2 regions of the Arthrobacter sp. D1-17 genome follow, and region 1 is predicted to be linked to the other one. Evidence: riboswitches for the same ligand, from Rfam matches in the RefSeq annotation. Region 1 holds a riboswitch; the other holds the start of a gene.
What was found. A riboswitch is a leader RNA that binds a small molecule or an ion and turns the genes downstream of it on or off. The one in region 1 is predicted to bind cyclic di-AMP.
Positions count from the first base shown of each region.

Region 2: another riboswitch for cyclic di-AMP. It lies ahead of M1E01_RS18305 (NlpC/P60 family protein); the one in region 1 lies ahead of M1E01_RS16325 (aggregation-promoting factor C-terminal-like domain-containing protein).

Region 1 covers NZ_CP096382.1:3,537,933-3,545,067, forward strand. The annotation lists gene M1E01_RS16310 (D-alanyl-D-alanine carboxypeptidase family protein) at 1-1,093, opposite strand, end outside; gene M1E01_RS16315 (SixA phosphatase family protein) at 1,146-1,673, opposite strand; gene M1E01_RS16320 (winged helix-turn-helix domain-containing protein) at 1,902-2,774, opposite strand; cyclic di-AMP (ydaO/yuaA leader) riboswitch at 3,527-3,693, shown strand; gene M1E01_RS16325 (aggregation-promoting factor C-terminal-like domain-containing protein) at 3,699-4,550, shown strand; gene M1E01_RS16330 (HAD-IA family hydrolase) at 4,739-5,419, opposite strand; partial or broken gene M1E01_RS16335 (glyoxalase) at 5,452-5,598, opposite strand; gene upp (uracil phosphoribosyltransferase) at 5,679-6,314, opposite strand; gene M1E01_RS16345 (phosphatase PAP2 family protein) at 6,327-7,135, opposite strand, start outside.
Region 2 covers NZ_CP096382.1:3,951,752-3,958,886, reverse strand. The annotation lists gene M1E01_RS18325 (aldose 1-epimerase family protein) at 1-64, shown strand, start outside; gene M1E01_RS18320 (multidrug effflux MFS transporter) at 137-1,345, shown strand; gene bsaP (biotin synthase auxiliary protein BsaP) at 1,441-1,686, opposite strand; gene bioB (biotin synthase BioB) at 1,683-2,708, opposite strand; gene M1E01_RS18305 (NlpC/P60 family protein) at 2,939-3,769, opposite strand; cyclic di-AMP (ydaO/yuaA leader) riboswitch at 3,773-3,939, opposite strand; gene M1E01_RS18300 (GTP pyrophosphokinase) at 4,116-5,222, opposite strand; gene M1E01_RS18295 (alpha/beta hydrolase) at 5,471-6,301, shown strand; gene M1E01_RS18290 (ferredoxin reductase) at 6,491-7,135, shown strand, end outside.

The sequences.
Region 1 (7,135 bases):
GCTGGGGCGTGCTCAGGGCGCCGCCGGCGGTGTTCCTGTAGTAGACCAGGACGCCGCCGGCGCCGGTGCCCACGACGCCCGGGTAACGGTGACCGTTGTGCCACTTGCCGACAGTGATGTTCATGGGCTGCCAGCCGGTCGCTCCGACGATGATCGGGCTGAGGAAACCGCCGGCACCCTTGCCGCGGTAGACCGCAAGCCGGCCGCTGTTCCATTGGGCCACAATGTCGTTGATTCCGTCTGAGTTCCAGTCCGCCACAAAGCCTGCTTTCAGCCCGGTCCATCCGGCGCTGGCGATCTTCACCCGCGGACCGTATCCGCCCCGGCCGTTGGCCGGGTAGTTCCAGAGTGCTCCGCTTGAATCGGCCGCGAGCACGTCCGCTGCGCTCTTGATCGTGGGTCGAAGCGAGAAGAACTGCTCCATGGTCGGAATGCTGCGGACTTTCATATCGGTGGCGAGCGCGACCCCTACATAGCGCAGGTGCCACGGCTCGTACGCGTATCCCGTGATGTGCGTGTAGCCCTGCGGGTACCGGACGATGAAACCGTAGCGGTGTGCGTTTGCCGCAACCCAGCGGCCGCCGGCCGTGTCCCCAAAACAGGCGGTCAGGCCGCAGCCTCCGCCCACGTTGCCGACATCCATGGCGAGGCCGGTCTGGTGCTCGCTGTGGCCAGGGCGGGCGGAGATCTGGTCAGCGTAGGCCTGGCCATAAGTCTGGACATAGTAGTTGTACAGGTCCCGCTGCGTGGCATAGGAACGGTAACCGCTGATCACTTCCAGCGAGTGCCCGGCAGCGCGCGCACCGGTGAACATCTGATTCGCCGCGGCCGAAACACTCCTCCTGAGCCGGTGGCCGGTGCCGTTCCAATACACCAGATCCGACGGAACGAACTGAATCGGGTTCAGGGGCCGGGACTTGTTCACAAGCACCCAGGGATGGGTGGGCGTGGTCACCACACTGGTGGACAGCTGCTCGCCTGCGGGCGCAGCTTGGGCACCCGGTGCGCCTGCCAGGAAGAGAGCCAAAACCACGACGACGGCGGCGAACCGCCGCGCATCCGCCCGCCACCGTAACAAAACAGAATCAAGCATGGCGGGCCCTTCCCCACTAGACAGCGCTAGGTTAAGAGTACCCGCGGATTTTCTAGTGCGCCCGGGGCACTTTGAAGTGGGTGATCCGTGCGTCCTGCCCGTCCAGCTCTGCCCAGGATTTCTCGGTTTCCAGGACTGTGAGTCCGCTGGTGGGAAAGCGGGTGGCGGCGTCCATGTAGGCGTCGTGATTCGAGTCCCGCGAGGCCAGGTGCATGGCCAGGTCCTGGACCCCGGGCATGTGCGAGATCACCATGAGGGTGGTCACTGTGTCCGGCACATGGTTGATGACGGACAACATGCGGAGCGCGGTGGCGCCGTAGAGGCCGTCCTCCAGTTTCGGCGTCGGAGCCTTGTCGCCCAGCTCGCTGCACACCCAGGTGCAGGTCTGGCGGGTCCGCAACGCGCTCGAACACAGGATGAAGTCGGGGACAATGTTGTGCTTCAGCAGCCATTTGCCAGCCAAGGGGGCCTCCCGGTGACCCCGTGCTTCCAGGGGACGGTCGTGGTCAGCCACGCCGCCCGGCCAGTCGGCCTTCGCATGGCGCATAATGACCAGTCGCTTCTTATGGTGAGCACTCATGGCCCCAGCCTAGCCAACCCAAACCCGCTAGCCCCGATAGCCGCGGAGGCCGATGCTCGCTGGACCCGAATGCGGCAAAGCGACTTTCTGCATGGTGCCGCATCGCCGACGAGGGGCCTCGCCGTCAGGGTGCCCTGGCCGAGCTTGCGAGGCGAGGGGGACGGTGGGGAGGAACGAAGGAGGTGTCTAAGGCACGGCAGAAAGCCGCTTTGGCGCGTCGCTGAAGGACTAGATCGAGTATTCCGGAGCGGCCCAAACAACCACTTCGGGGTGCTCATAAAAGCGGTATCCCTGGCCGCGGACAGTCCGGACGGTGTTGGCCAGTCGGCCCAGCTTCGAACGGAGGCGGCGGATATGAACGTCGATGGTGCGCTCATTCGGCACTTCCTCCGCATTGCGCCACAGGCCTTCCAGCAGCTCATCGCGGCCCACCGTGCGCGTTCCGTTCTCGACGAGGTAGTTCAGCAGTTCGAACTCCTTGAAAGTCAGGTTCAGCGATTCGCCGTCGAGGTGCACCTCACGCCGGGCGAGGTCGATCAGGACGCCGGAAGGGCGGGGATCCTGGGCAGGCTGTAGGCGAGTGGTTTCGGGGCGCTGCTGTCTTGTGTTGACGGTGGGGTCACCGAAGGTGGAGCGGACGACGTCGAGCGCGGACCCGGGAGCGCTGGCCGGCGCTACTGCGACGGCTGCATAGCTTTCTGCGCCGGTAACGAGCGACTGCGCGTACGCCCGGATCTCCTGGGCCAGCTTTGCGATCGAGGTCCCCGCGGCCGCGGCGGTCTCCTCATCGATGCCCATGTAGAGGACGAAGCCACGCGCAACGTTGTCGTTCTGCACGGGCCGGACTGCGGCGCCGGCTCCGGGAGCCAGGACGGGGGTCGGGGCCGTCAGCGGGGCAGCTTCCTCGGTCGGCACAGCGCGCAGCTGGCCATAGGAATTAGGGTTGTAACCCTGCGGCGCATAGCCGGGTGCAGGGGCGCTGCTGACCTGGCTGCCGGGGAACGCCGGGCGGGCCCCGAAGCCTTGGCGCAGTCCCTGCGCCTGGCCTGCCTTATTGGCGTTACGGACGGAGATGTGGACGTATCCAGATGCAACTGACATGAATGCTTACCTCAATGTGAATGGCCGTCATCGCGGCTCGAATGCTTGGTCCCCGCAATGGGTCTGGGGAGGGCGCCCGACGCTGGGCTGGGGGGCGAATGCCTATAACTTCAGGGATGGGAAAGTCAGGCGTGCATTCGACAACAGCGCATGTAGGCAGCAGCGGGTGTGCTGGTCCAATGGTCTGCGGCTGCAGGTGCTGTTGAGTCCTTGTTCACACTTGAAAGTGTGCAACGTAACAATGAGAACTAGCAAGTAACAATGGGCGGATTGGTCCGCATCGTGAGACAAGTCGCCCTTTTGTGCTTCAAATCACAATTCTCCGACGGGTAACTTCTTGGCGCCTTTTTCCAGACCGAACGTTCAGATACGCGCTTCTGGCGAATTTTAGGAAAAGAAGCACCCTTACAATCGTAGATTCTTCAGCCGCCCAAGGATGGCCGGAATTCGAGAGTCATGAATTCACCGTTGTCCAGCCGTAACGGGGACACAATGAAAAAAAATCGGCCGACGCACAGCGGGCCGGGGGCTGCTGATCGTGCAGTCGACTGTCGAGGCGCATTAGGGGGCGTGGCAATCACACCGCGCCCCGGCCGGACCCGGTTCACGGCTCCACTGCCCCGGGGTCGCGGCACAAGACGACGCGCCGCAGTCGTGATGTCCGTTACCTAATTGTGATTTTGACCGAAGCCTCCTGTACGGTCGATAGAGTGCGGCAACCACTAGGGCCGCATGTTCGGATTGACGCCCAGCTCTGCCGCTTCCCGGATTCCGCTAGACCAGGCAGAGGCGGGGGAACCAGAGTCCCGGGCTTTCCGCATCAGCCCTTGGGGTGAAGCCGGCACGTGAATTTTTTTCCGTGCGGCCGGATGACCTCATCCGAACCCGACAGCTAACTCCGCAGGTGTTGAGAGGCAATCAACCATGTCTGAATTCAAGGCACAGTCGCGCCCTGATCGCGCTTCCCAGCAGTCCAGCCGTAAGATTTCACGCCACCGCGCCGAGTCCGCCCGCCCCGCATCTGCCTGGGGCCGGCTCACCGCGAACATCCCGTCATTGGGCCGCCGCACGGCAGTGCTGGCCACCGCCTGCACGGTCCTCGTAGGGGTCGGCGCCGCAGGGCAGGCGGCCGAGCAGACCACTCCCCAAGCGACGTCCGAGGCGGCTCCGGCCGCAGCCGACGCCATTGAAACGCTCAGCTTCGACAAGACGCTGATTTCCGCTTTGCCGTCCCCGACGGCAGCCTCGGTTGCACCGCAGTCCGTCACCAAGCCTGCACCCAAGGCCACGCAGAAGGCCGCACCGGCACCGGCCAAGGCTGCACCGGCCAAGGCCGCTCCCAAGCAGGCTGTGAAGGCTGCCCCCGCACCGAAGCCGGCCGCTGCTCCGGCAGCGAAGGTCGTTCCCGCCAAGGTTGCACCAACTAAGCCTGCCCCGGCCCGCAAGCCCGCAGCTCCGGTCGCTGTCAACGACCCGGCCGGCGCCCAAGCCTACGCCGCCGGAAAGCTGTCATCCTACGGCTGGGCTCCGGACCAGATGCAGTGCCTGAAGAAGCTCTGGACCAAGGAGTCCGAATGGCGCACCACCGCCACAAACCCCAGCAGCGGGGCCTACGGCATTGTGCAGTCCCTGCCCGCTGAAAAGATGGCCAGCTCCGGGGCCGACTACCGCACCAACTACCGCACCCAGATCAACTGGGGCCTGGGCTACATCGAGGAGCGGTACGGTTCTCCCTGCCAGGCGCTGAACTTCCACTACGCCAACAACTGGTACTAAACCACCGAGGCATGGTTGTCCCGGCACTTTTCCCGGGGACGGCCCGCATTTCTGCGCCGCTTTGAGTCCCCGAAGGGCTCCGGATCCGCGTGGTCCGGGGCCCTTCGGCATCACTGCACCATGCTGCGGAGCGGAAAGCGGTGCAGAAATGCGACGAGTCAGCGGCAGTGCAGTTGGTGGCAGTGGAGTTAGAGGCTGAGGGAAATGACCCTGCTGCCGTGGCTGTCCGCTGCCACGGACGCCCTGACCGAGGCGTAGTCGGCTATGCGGAGCACGTCGTCGGGCACTTCACCGGTGTTCATGCCTACCGCTATGGTCCGGATGCCTGCGGCCCGTCCAGCCGCAATGCCGGCGGGGGCGTCTTCGAAAATCACAGCGTCCGCAGGATCCACGCCCAGCAGTTCGGCGGCCCGCAGGTATCCTTCGGGGTGGGGCTTGCCCCGGGTGACAAGCTCCGCGGTGACGGCCGTGGCCGGCATGCCCAGTCCCGCTGCTTCCATCCGGATGTCAGCTAGGACGCGGTCCGCGGACGTCACGAGTGCCACGGCGTCGGCAGGCAGGCTCCGCAACAGGTCAGCAGCACCCGGCAAGGCAACAATGCCCTCCGTGCGGACCCGCTCCATGGCGCCCAGCTCGGCGGTCAATGCCACTACGTCCGATCCCTCCGGGGCAAAACGCCGCACGGTGTCCCCGGCCTGGATCCCATGGGATGTCCGCAGGATCTCGGCGATGTCCAGTCCGTAACGTGCTGCAAAGTCGCCCCAGACCTGTTCCACCACCGCAGTGGAGTCCACCAGTGTGCCATCCATGTCAAACAGGACAGCACGGGCAGTCAGCGTGATGGTGGTGGATTCAGCGGGAAGTCTCATGGCTTCCATCCTGCCTCATCAGCCCTGACTTCGCCCGGCGGGGTCAACTGGACGAAAAGGATTCCTTTTACTGCCCGCCCGTCATAGTCCGCATTGAAGCCCACCTTGTTGACATAGAAGTTCCTGGCGCGGTCCACATCGGATACCGGGACGAAAACGAGTTCAAGTTTCCGGTCCATCGGCACAGGCTCGCCGGCCACCCCCTATGCCGTAAGACCTGCTCCGGAAAACCGGTGCATGGGGGCCCGCCGTGCGGGGCCTAATGCGCGGGGCCGTACAGGCGGTCGCCGGCGTCACCGAGGCCGGGCACGATGTACGACTTCTCGTTCAGTTTCTCGTCGATCGAGGCAAGCACGATCGTTACGTTTGCGCCGGAAAGTTCTTCTTCAAGTTTCGCCAGGCCTTCCGGGGCTGCCAGCAGGCAGATGCACGTCACGTCGGACGCTCCGCGCTTGAAGAGGAACTTGATGGCTTCGCGCAGGGTGCCGCCGGTGGCAAGCATGGGGTCCAGCACGAAGATCTGCCGGCCCGTGAGGTCCTCCGGCAGCCGCTCCGCGTAGGTGATGATGTCGAGGGTTTCCTCATCGCGGGCCATACCCAGGAAGCCGACCTCGGCGGTGGGAACCAGCTTGGTCATGCCTTCGAGCATGCCCAGGCCTGCCCGGAGAATCGGAACAACCAGCGGGGTGGGCTTGGTAAAGGCAGTTCCCACGGTGCTGGCAACCGGGGTTTCGATGGTGACAGGCTCGGTCCGGACATCCCGGGTGGCCTCATAGGCGAGGAGCGTAACGAGCTCCTCCGTCAGCTGGCGGAATCCCGGCGAGGAAGTGCGCTTATCCCGCAGGACGGTGAGCTTGTGGGCGACCAGGGGATGATCCACGACGAGTGTGCGCATGCGTCAAAACTATCACCCGGACAATGGCTCCCCACCCCGGCTTCGGCTGCCATGGGAGCCGCCGCCGCCATCGCCGCCGCCGCGCGGATCCTCCCTGTCAGCCTCGTTGCCATGGCGAACGCCGGACGTCTCCGGAGCTGCAGCCTCTGCCCCGGCGCCGCCGCCCTCGGGCTCAGGGGTGAGGTGTGCAGGATGCTCGAAGGTCGGTGCCGGCCCGGCATGCTCGCGCCGCCGGATCATGTGGAACAGCCGGTGGGCGAGAATGACGATGCCCACCCAAGCCAGTCCCAGCAACCACGCCGCCATAACGTCGGTAAGCCAGTGATGTCCAAGAAAGACCCTGCTCAGGCCCATGGCGATGATGAACAGCGTTCCTACGGTGATGACGGCGGCCCGGACCCTGGCTCTGTCCATCTGCAGGCACATCAGATACACCACAACACCGATCACCACCGTGGTGTTCAGGGTGTGTCCGCTGGGGAACGAGGGCGAGAATTCGAAAGGCGGAACAGCGTCCAGGTGGTCGGGACGCACCCGGCCCATCAGGGTTTTGCCCACGGTAGTTGCGGTGACTGAAACCGCCGCCGCGCCGCCGACAAGAATGAGGGGACGCCAGCTGCGGCTCACGTAGGTCAGCCACGCGACAAGGATGCTCGCGAGAATGGGCATGCCGATGCCGCCACCTATATTGGTGAACGCCGTGACTGCGGCATCCACCCCCGGGTTCCGGTACTGCTTGGCCAATTCAAGGGCGGGCCGGTCCAGGCCGGAAACCCCATCCTTGGCCACAACGTCCTGGTAGACCTCCGCCCCGAGCAGCG
Region 2 (7,135 bases), 410 kb from region 1:
GCCGGGCCAGGAGCACGCGGCGAGCTGGTCGATCCGTACGCTGCAGCGCCTCCAGACGAGTTAGGTTTGCCGCGTGACGGACACCCCACGATTCCCAACCCCTGGTACGCGGTCCCGAAGCGTCAAGTATGTCCTGATGCTTGGCGCGCTGGCCGCGCTTCCGGCCGTGACAACCGACATGTACCTGCCGTCTTTGCCTGCTGTGGTGGATAATCTCGAAACTACCCAGGCAGCCGCGCAGCTCACGCTGTCCGGAATGCTCGTCGGCGGCGGGATAGGCCAGCTGGTCATCGGCCCGTTCTCCGACCGGTTCGGACGGCGGCTGCCGCTGATCCTCGGCATCTCGCTGCATGTCGTGGCCTCGCTGCTATGCTCCATCACCCCAAACATCGAAACGCTTATTGGGCTCCGCGTCCTGCAGGGCTTCTTCAACGCAGCGGCATCGGTGGTGGCAATCGCCGTCATCCGTGACCGTTTTGTGGGCTCGGCAGCCGCCCGGCTGCTGTCCCGCCTGATGCTGGTGATCGGGGTTGCGCCCCTGTTTGCCCCAACCGTGGGTCAGGCCATCGCCGGTTTTTGGCACTGGCGGGCCGTCTTCTACGCGCTGGCGCTCATCGGCGTGGTCCTGGTGGCCATCGTGGGGAAGTTCATGCCCGAAACGTTGCCGGAGGACAGGCGCAGCACTGGCCGGCCCCGGCACGTTGTCGGCGCATACTGGTCGCTCCTGAGGGACAAACACTTCATGGCCCTGGCCATGATCCCGGGGCTGGGGCTGGGGTTGATCATGAGCTACGTAGTGGGCTCGCCCTTCGTCTTACAGAACCAGTACGGCTTCACTGAGCAGCAGTTCGCCCTCGCTTTCGCACTCAACGGTGCCGCGCTGGTGCTCTCCGCGCAGCTGAACGCGGCGCTGGTCCGCACAATTCCGCCGGTCCGCCTCCTGCGCGCCGCCGTCCTTGTCCAGCTGGTTCTTGCCCTACTGCTGCTGGCGGCGGTGGCCACGGGTGTCGGGGGTGTTTTCGGCCTGGCGGCCGGCCTCTGGCTTGTTCTGGGAGCCCAGGGAATGATTCCCGCCAACGCCTCCGTGCTGGCCCTGCGCAACTACGGACACATGGCGGGAACCGCGGCAGCGGTCATCGGAGCCCTACAGTCGGGGGTGGCTGGACTCGTAAGTCCTTTGGTGGGGCTGCTGGGCGGAAACGCGCTGTCGATGGTCACCGTCATGGTCGGCTGCTGTGTCCTGACGGCGACAGTGCTTGTCGTCGGGACTCCCGCCTACCGAAAGGGTGGCTGGCCCGAGCACGCAGAACGCAGCGGCGACGAGCGGGTCGCTGCAGACGACTAGGGGCGCTCCCTGCCAGCGCTGCCGGCCCGGACTCTAAACCCCCGATCCGGGCAACATCCGTGCGCTGATTCAGGTCTGGCACGTAGACGTCGGCCTCACGGGATCAGCGCCCCGTGCCGCGAGCACTCCGCCTGCCAGCCCAGCGGCATCACCTGGACCTTCATCCGCCTGCGGCAGTCGGGGCAGTACCGCGGCGGCTCCAGCATCAGCAGCTCACCGCAGCGGCGGTGACCGTCCGACGGCGGGAGGCTGCCGCCGTCGGACGGCTCCCCGCAGTGCCCACAAAACTTCCCGCTGGTTGAGCCTGCCCCGCTGGCCGAGGCAGCCGCAATCTCGTTCACAGCGACTTCTGGAGTTCCTTGATGGGCATGTTTAGCTCCACGAGCAGGTTGAGGTCTGCCGTGGCGGGGCGGCCAAGGGTGGTGAGGTAGTTGCCCACGATGACGGCGTTGATCCCGCCGAGGAGTCCGTCCCTGGTGCCAAGGTCGCCGAGGGTCAGTTCGCGTCCGCCGGCGTAACGGAGCACGGTGCGGGGCATGGCGAGCCGGAATGCGGCGATGGCGCGCAGGGCGTCCTTGCCGTCCATGATCTCCTGGCTTTCCAGCGGGGTTCCGGGCCGCGGGTTCAGGAAGTTCAGCGGCACTTCGTGGGGTTCCAGGGCGGCGAGCTGGGCGGCGAGTTCGGCCCGCTGTTCAAGGGTTTCACCCATGCCGATGAGGGCGCCGCAGCACAGTTCCATGCCGGCGTCCTTGACCATGTTGCAGGTTTCAAGGCGCTCTTCGTATGTGTGGGTTGTGACAACTTCCGGGAAGTAGCTGCGGGCGGTTTCCAGGTTGTGGTTGTACCGGTGTACGCCCCATTCGGCGAGCTGGTCGACCTGCCGCTGGGTGAGCATGCCGAGGGAACAGGCGATGTTGATGTCCACAGCTTCGTTGATGCGGTCGATGGCGAACTTGATTTGGTTCATGAGTTTGATGTCGGGACCGCGGACCGCGGCGACGATGCAGAACTCGGTGGCGCCGGTGGCTGCCGTTTCCTTGGCTGCTTTGACGAGTTCGGGGATGTCGAGCCAGACGCCGCGGACAGGGGAGTCGAAGAGGCCGGACTGGCTGCAGAAATGGCAGTCCTCGGGACAGCCGCCGGTCTTGATCGAGATGATACCTTCCACCTCGACGTCCTCGCCGCAGTGCTTCAGGCGCACTTCGTGTGCCAGTTGGAGGGCGGCGGGAAGCGCCTCATCGGGAAGCCGAAGAACATCCACGAGCTGGCTTTCGCTGAGCCCCACGCCCTCCTCGAGAACCTGTTGCCTCGCTGCCTCGAGAATTGCGTACCGGGTTACCGGCGGGCCTGCCTGAATCGTCATTGATCTTTTCCTTGCGTGGTCAGTGCTTGATGCATCGTGAAACTGACGCTAGTTTCCAAAAGGCGGCACCATTTTGGAGGGTTTCTACAAGGAGGCTGGGCAGACTTTTGGCGGGAAGTGAACTACAGGAATGACAGCAGCAAAAAGCCGGCGCTCCGTTGCCCCCAAGGCAGCGCAACGCCGGCTTCATGATGTGCACCTTCCCGGTGCAGTGTCCTGCTCGCGTGTTGCTAGGCTGCGGGCCTAACAAAGGTGACCGGACCGGTAGCGTTCAGCCAAGACAGCGGGTGAACGATGGTCTCGTTCACGCCGTTCATGCCGCCGCTGAGCGCCTGGCCGTTGCCGACGAAGATGGCAACGTGGCCGGACTGGACAATCATGTCGCCGGGCTGGGGCGTGGAGACGACCTTGCCGTAGTTCATGAACTGCATGGGGGCGAGGTCACCAACCTTGATGCCTGAGGCGCCCAGTGCCTTCTCCACCATGGCGGTGCAGTCCTGGGTGATGCCGATCTGGGCGTAGGCAGCGGAGACCATCGAGGCGTTGACGCTGCCGGCCGCTGCCGGAGCGGGAGCCGGTGCCGACTTGACCGTGATTTTGGGGGCCGGCGCGGCGGCAGGTGCCTGGGCGGCAGGTGCGTGGGCAGCAACCGGTGCCGGGGGAGCAACGGGGGCTGCAGCCGGAGCCTTGGCTGCGGCGACCTTGGGAGCGGCAGGCACAGCCGGCTTCTCCACAATGACGGGTTCCTCCACCACGGGAGCCGGGGCGGACTTCACAGCGGGACGCTCGTAGGCGATGGAGACGCTGGAGCTGGCGTTCAGCGGGGCCTGGGCCGGGCTGGCAGCTTCGGGAGCTAAGGCGGGGGCGGCGGCCTTCTGGGCCGGGGCATTGGCAGCGTTAGCGGCCATGGTCCCGGTGAAAGCGAGGCCCGATGCGGCGAGGACCACGGCTGCCTTGCGTCCCAGTCCTCCGGCATTGGCCGTAACTGCGCGCGATGCGGAAGCGAACGGGTTAGAACGGCCGGCCGCTGCGCGGCGGGCAGGGGTAGTGCGTGACGACATGAAGGGGCCTCTCCCGATGCCTGCGAGGTGAGCTGTCGGATTCGGATGGGAGACACCCGGCCGCACGCTCTGACGAGATCAGGAACTGCGCGGCTTCACCCCAAGGCCCGCTTCAAGCGGGCCAAAAATTGGTTTCCCCGTCTCTGCCGGAAAGTCTGCGATCGGATCCCGGGGCTGCGGCAGAGTTAGGCAATCAGCACGGGAATGCCTTCCTCGGTGAGGAAGGCACGCTTTCTACCGTACGGGAGCCGGCACTAAAAGTCACATTCAGGTAACGGAGGCGTGTCGTGCCCGCATCTTCCCGACCCCGTCTGCTGGCGATGGGTCCGGCTGAAGGGCGGGCTTCCTATTTCTTGGTCTGGCGGTAGCGCTCGATCTGTTTGAGCCGCCGCAGGAGGCTGTCGCGCCGCGGGTGCGGAACGGCGTCGGGCGCTTCGGCAGTGAGGTCGATGTGCTTGGTGCCGTACTGCCACAGCAGCAGGTCATCCAGCAGCCGGTCCGGACCGGGGGAGTAGCGGTGGTCCAGGGCCTTGCGGACCTCGGTGATCCGGTTGGCGCTGAGCAGGCCGGCCAGCTGCACGGTCTGGTTAAGTCCATGGGCCGCCATGAGCTCGGCCGCCCAGCCCCAGTCATCATCCACTTTGCGGTCAACGTGCGGCAGCAGGGCCCGCCACACGTCCCGGATGCGGTTGGGCGTGAGAGGCGCGGCGCCTTCGCCGTCCATGTCCCAGTAGCTGCGGACCTCCTCATAACGCTCATGCAGGTCAGCGAAGGCGGTCTCTACCGTCTCCAGCATGGCGGCCGTGGCGGTGAACTGCCGGTCGAAATGAGGCGTCCACGCACGCGGGTCCTCCGCCTTGAAGCGGATGTCGTGTTCGATCTCGCTCCATGCGTGTGCAAACACGGTGCGGATCTGGCACTCGAAGAAATAGCTGCCGTTCGGCTGGACCTCGGGGTTGAAGACCTGCTGGTAGTCCTTGACCACGTCGTTCTGGATAGTCCGCAGGATCAGGTGACGGCTGGAGTAGCCATAGGTCCCGGATTCGATCGAGCCGATGTCCTTCTCACGGTCCCCCCGGCAGTCGAAGAGCTGGCGCTGTCGCTTGATCAGGTTGGCTACTGCAGCGTTCTCAGCCGGGAGTTTGGTGATGACACGGACCCCCACCATGTCATTGAGGGTGCGGAAGGGGTCAGGGAATTTCAGCACCCGGGGTCCCTCCGGTTCCAGCGGCTCCTCGGTCCTGGAGATCTTCTCCCGGAACGATTCCACTGTTTTGGTCCGGCCGGTGACGAACAGGGGGGTGACCTCAGTGTCCTTGAGCATAGTCCGCAGCATCAGCAGGACTTCCCGGGTGACAAGCTTCAGGGCAGGGCGGACGCGCTCATAGAGCTCCACGTTCTCCTGGACGGACTCGCGCTGGCTGACGTCCAGCCGGTCCCAGTTGCTTGCCATGGTTCCAAACTACCAAGGGCGGGAACACCGGAAGATGTGACACCGGGCGGCGTCATGCCGCCACAGCCCGAAAGCGATGCGCAGGCGCCGCAGCGTGTCCAGCTTTCCGGCGATGGGAGGCGCCTCACTGTTAGGCTCGGCACATGGCTGATGTGCGCCGTCGGACTTTGCTGTCCCTGGACAGCGGGGGACGGCGGCAGTGGTGGGCAGGGGTAGCCTCCTGCCTGCCGGGACCCAAGGAGGATGCAGTGAAGCGGCAGAAGTACCAGTACGGCGACCACCCCAGCCAGTGGGGCGAGCTCTTTCTGCCGGAGGCGCCGCCCGCATCCTCGTCCCGCAACGGCAAGCGCCCGCCCGCCCGCGGCGTCGTGGTGGTCATACACGGCGGCTACTGGCGCTCGCAGTATGGAGCTGAATTGGGCGAACCGCTGGCGAAGGACCTGGCAGCGCACGGTATGCCGGCCTGGAACCTGGAGTACCGCCGGGCGGGTAACGGCGGCGGGTGGCCGCATACCTTCGAGGACGTGCTGGCTGGGATCGACCGGCTGCGCGGGGTGGCTGAAGAACATGGGCTGAACCTCACCAATGTCGTCGCGCTGGGGCACTCCGCCGGCGGCCATCTCGCCGTCTGGGCAGCCGGCCGCGACCGCCTGGCGGAGCTGGGCACACCGGACGCGGACAGGCAGGTCGAGCGGAACCTCAACGGACAGGCCGTGCGCCTGACGGGAGTGGTCAGCCAGTCCGGGCTGCTCAATCTCGCCCAGGCTGACTGGCTCGATCTCAGCAACGGGGCGGTGAGCAACCTGATGGGCGGCTCCGCGGGAAAGTACCCCAAGCGGCACAAGTATGCAGACCCCATGAGCGCGGTCCCGCTGAACATTCCCGTCTATGCCGTCCACGGGCTGGAGGACACCACCGTACCGATCAGCCAGTCCGAGGCTTACGCCGCGGCGGCCCGCGCCGCCGGCGCCCCCGTCCAGGTGGTCAAGGTTCCCGGCGATCACTTTGCCCTGATCGACCCAAAGGCCTCGTCCTACCGGAAGTGCCGAGAGCTTGTGCAGGAGTTGCTGACTACGTAGCGGGAACTCAAACGGCATCCGTTCGTTGCAGTAGTGGGCGGACCTGCTTACGGAGTGCCCCGACCCCTGGTTGCCCGCTGCACCTGCATGGTGGACTCTACTAGCCGGGGGTTACGGTAGCTTTGTATATGACGATCACCGGTTTCACTAGGAGACATACATGGGTGAATCCAACAGGTGGCGGACAATATGATTCGGCTCCGCAAGTTGGCGCGCGCCACGACGGTCTTGACAACCCCGTTGGCGCCGGAGGATATCCTCGCGCTTTTCAACCCCGTCTTTTCGGCCCGCCAGCTTCGCGGCGTGGTCACCAAGGTAGTCCCCGAAACTGCGGACTCCGCCACCATCTACTTCCGTCCGGGCCGCGGCTGGAAGGCGCACAAGGCCGGCCAGTGGGCCCGGATCGGCGTCGAGCTCGACGGCGTGCGCCACTGGCGTTCCTACTCGCTAAGTGCTCCTGCCGGCCAGGACCCTGCCATCACGGTCAGCGACGTCGGAGCGGTCTCGAGTGTCCTCGTCCGGGAGACCAAGCCCGGTGACGTGCTCTTCCTGGCTCCGCCGCAGGGTGACTTCGTCCTGCCGGAACATCCGCGGCCTCTGCTCATGCTCACCGCAGGGAGTGGCATCACGCCGGTCATGTCGATGATCCGCACCTTGGTGCCGCACCGACCAGATGCGGACGTGGTCCTTATCCACTCGGCGCGTGCGCCCGAGGACAGCATCTTTCATGGCGAGCTGTCCGAGCTCGCGGACCAGTTCCCCAACTTCCGGGTCACTCACTGGTATACGGGCGAACGTGGACGGCTGGACTTCAGCTCCACAGCGCGGCTGGAC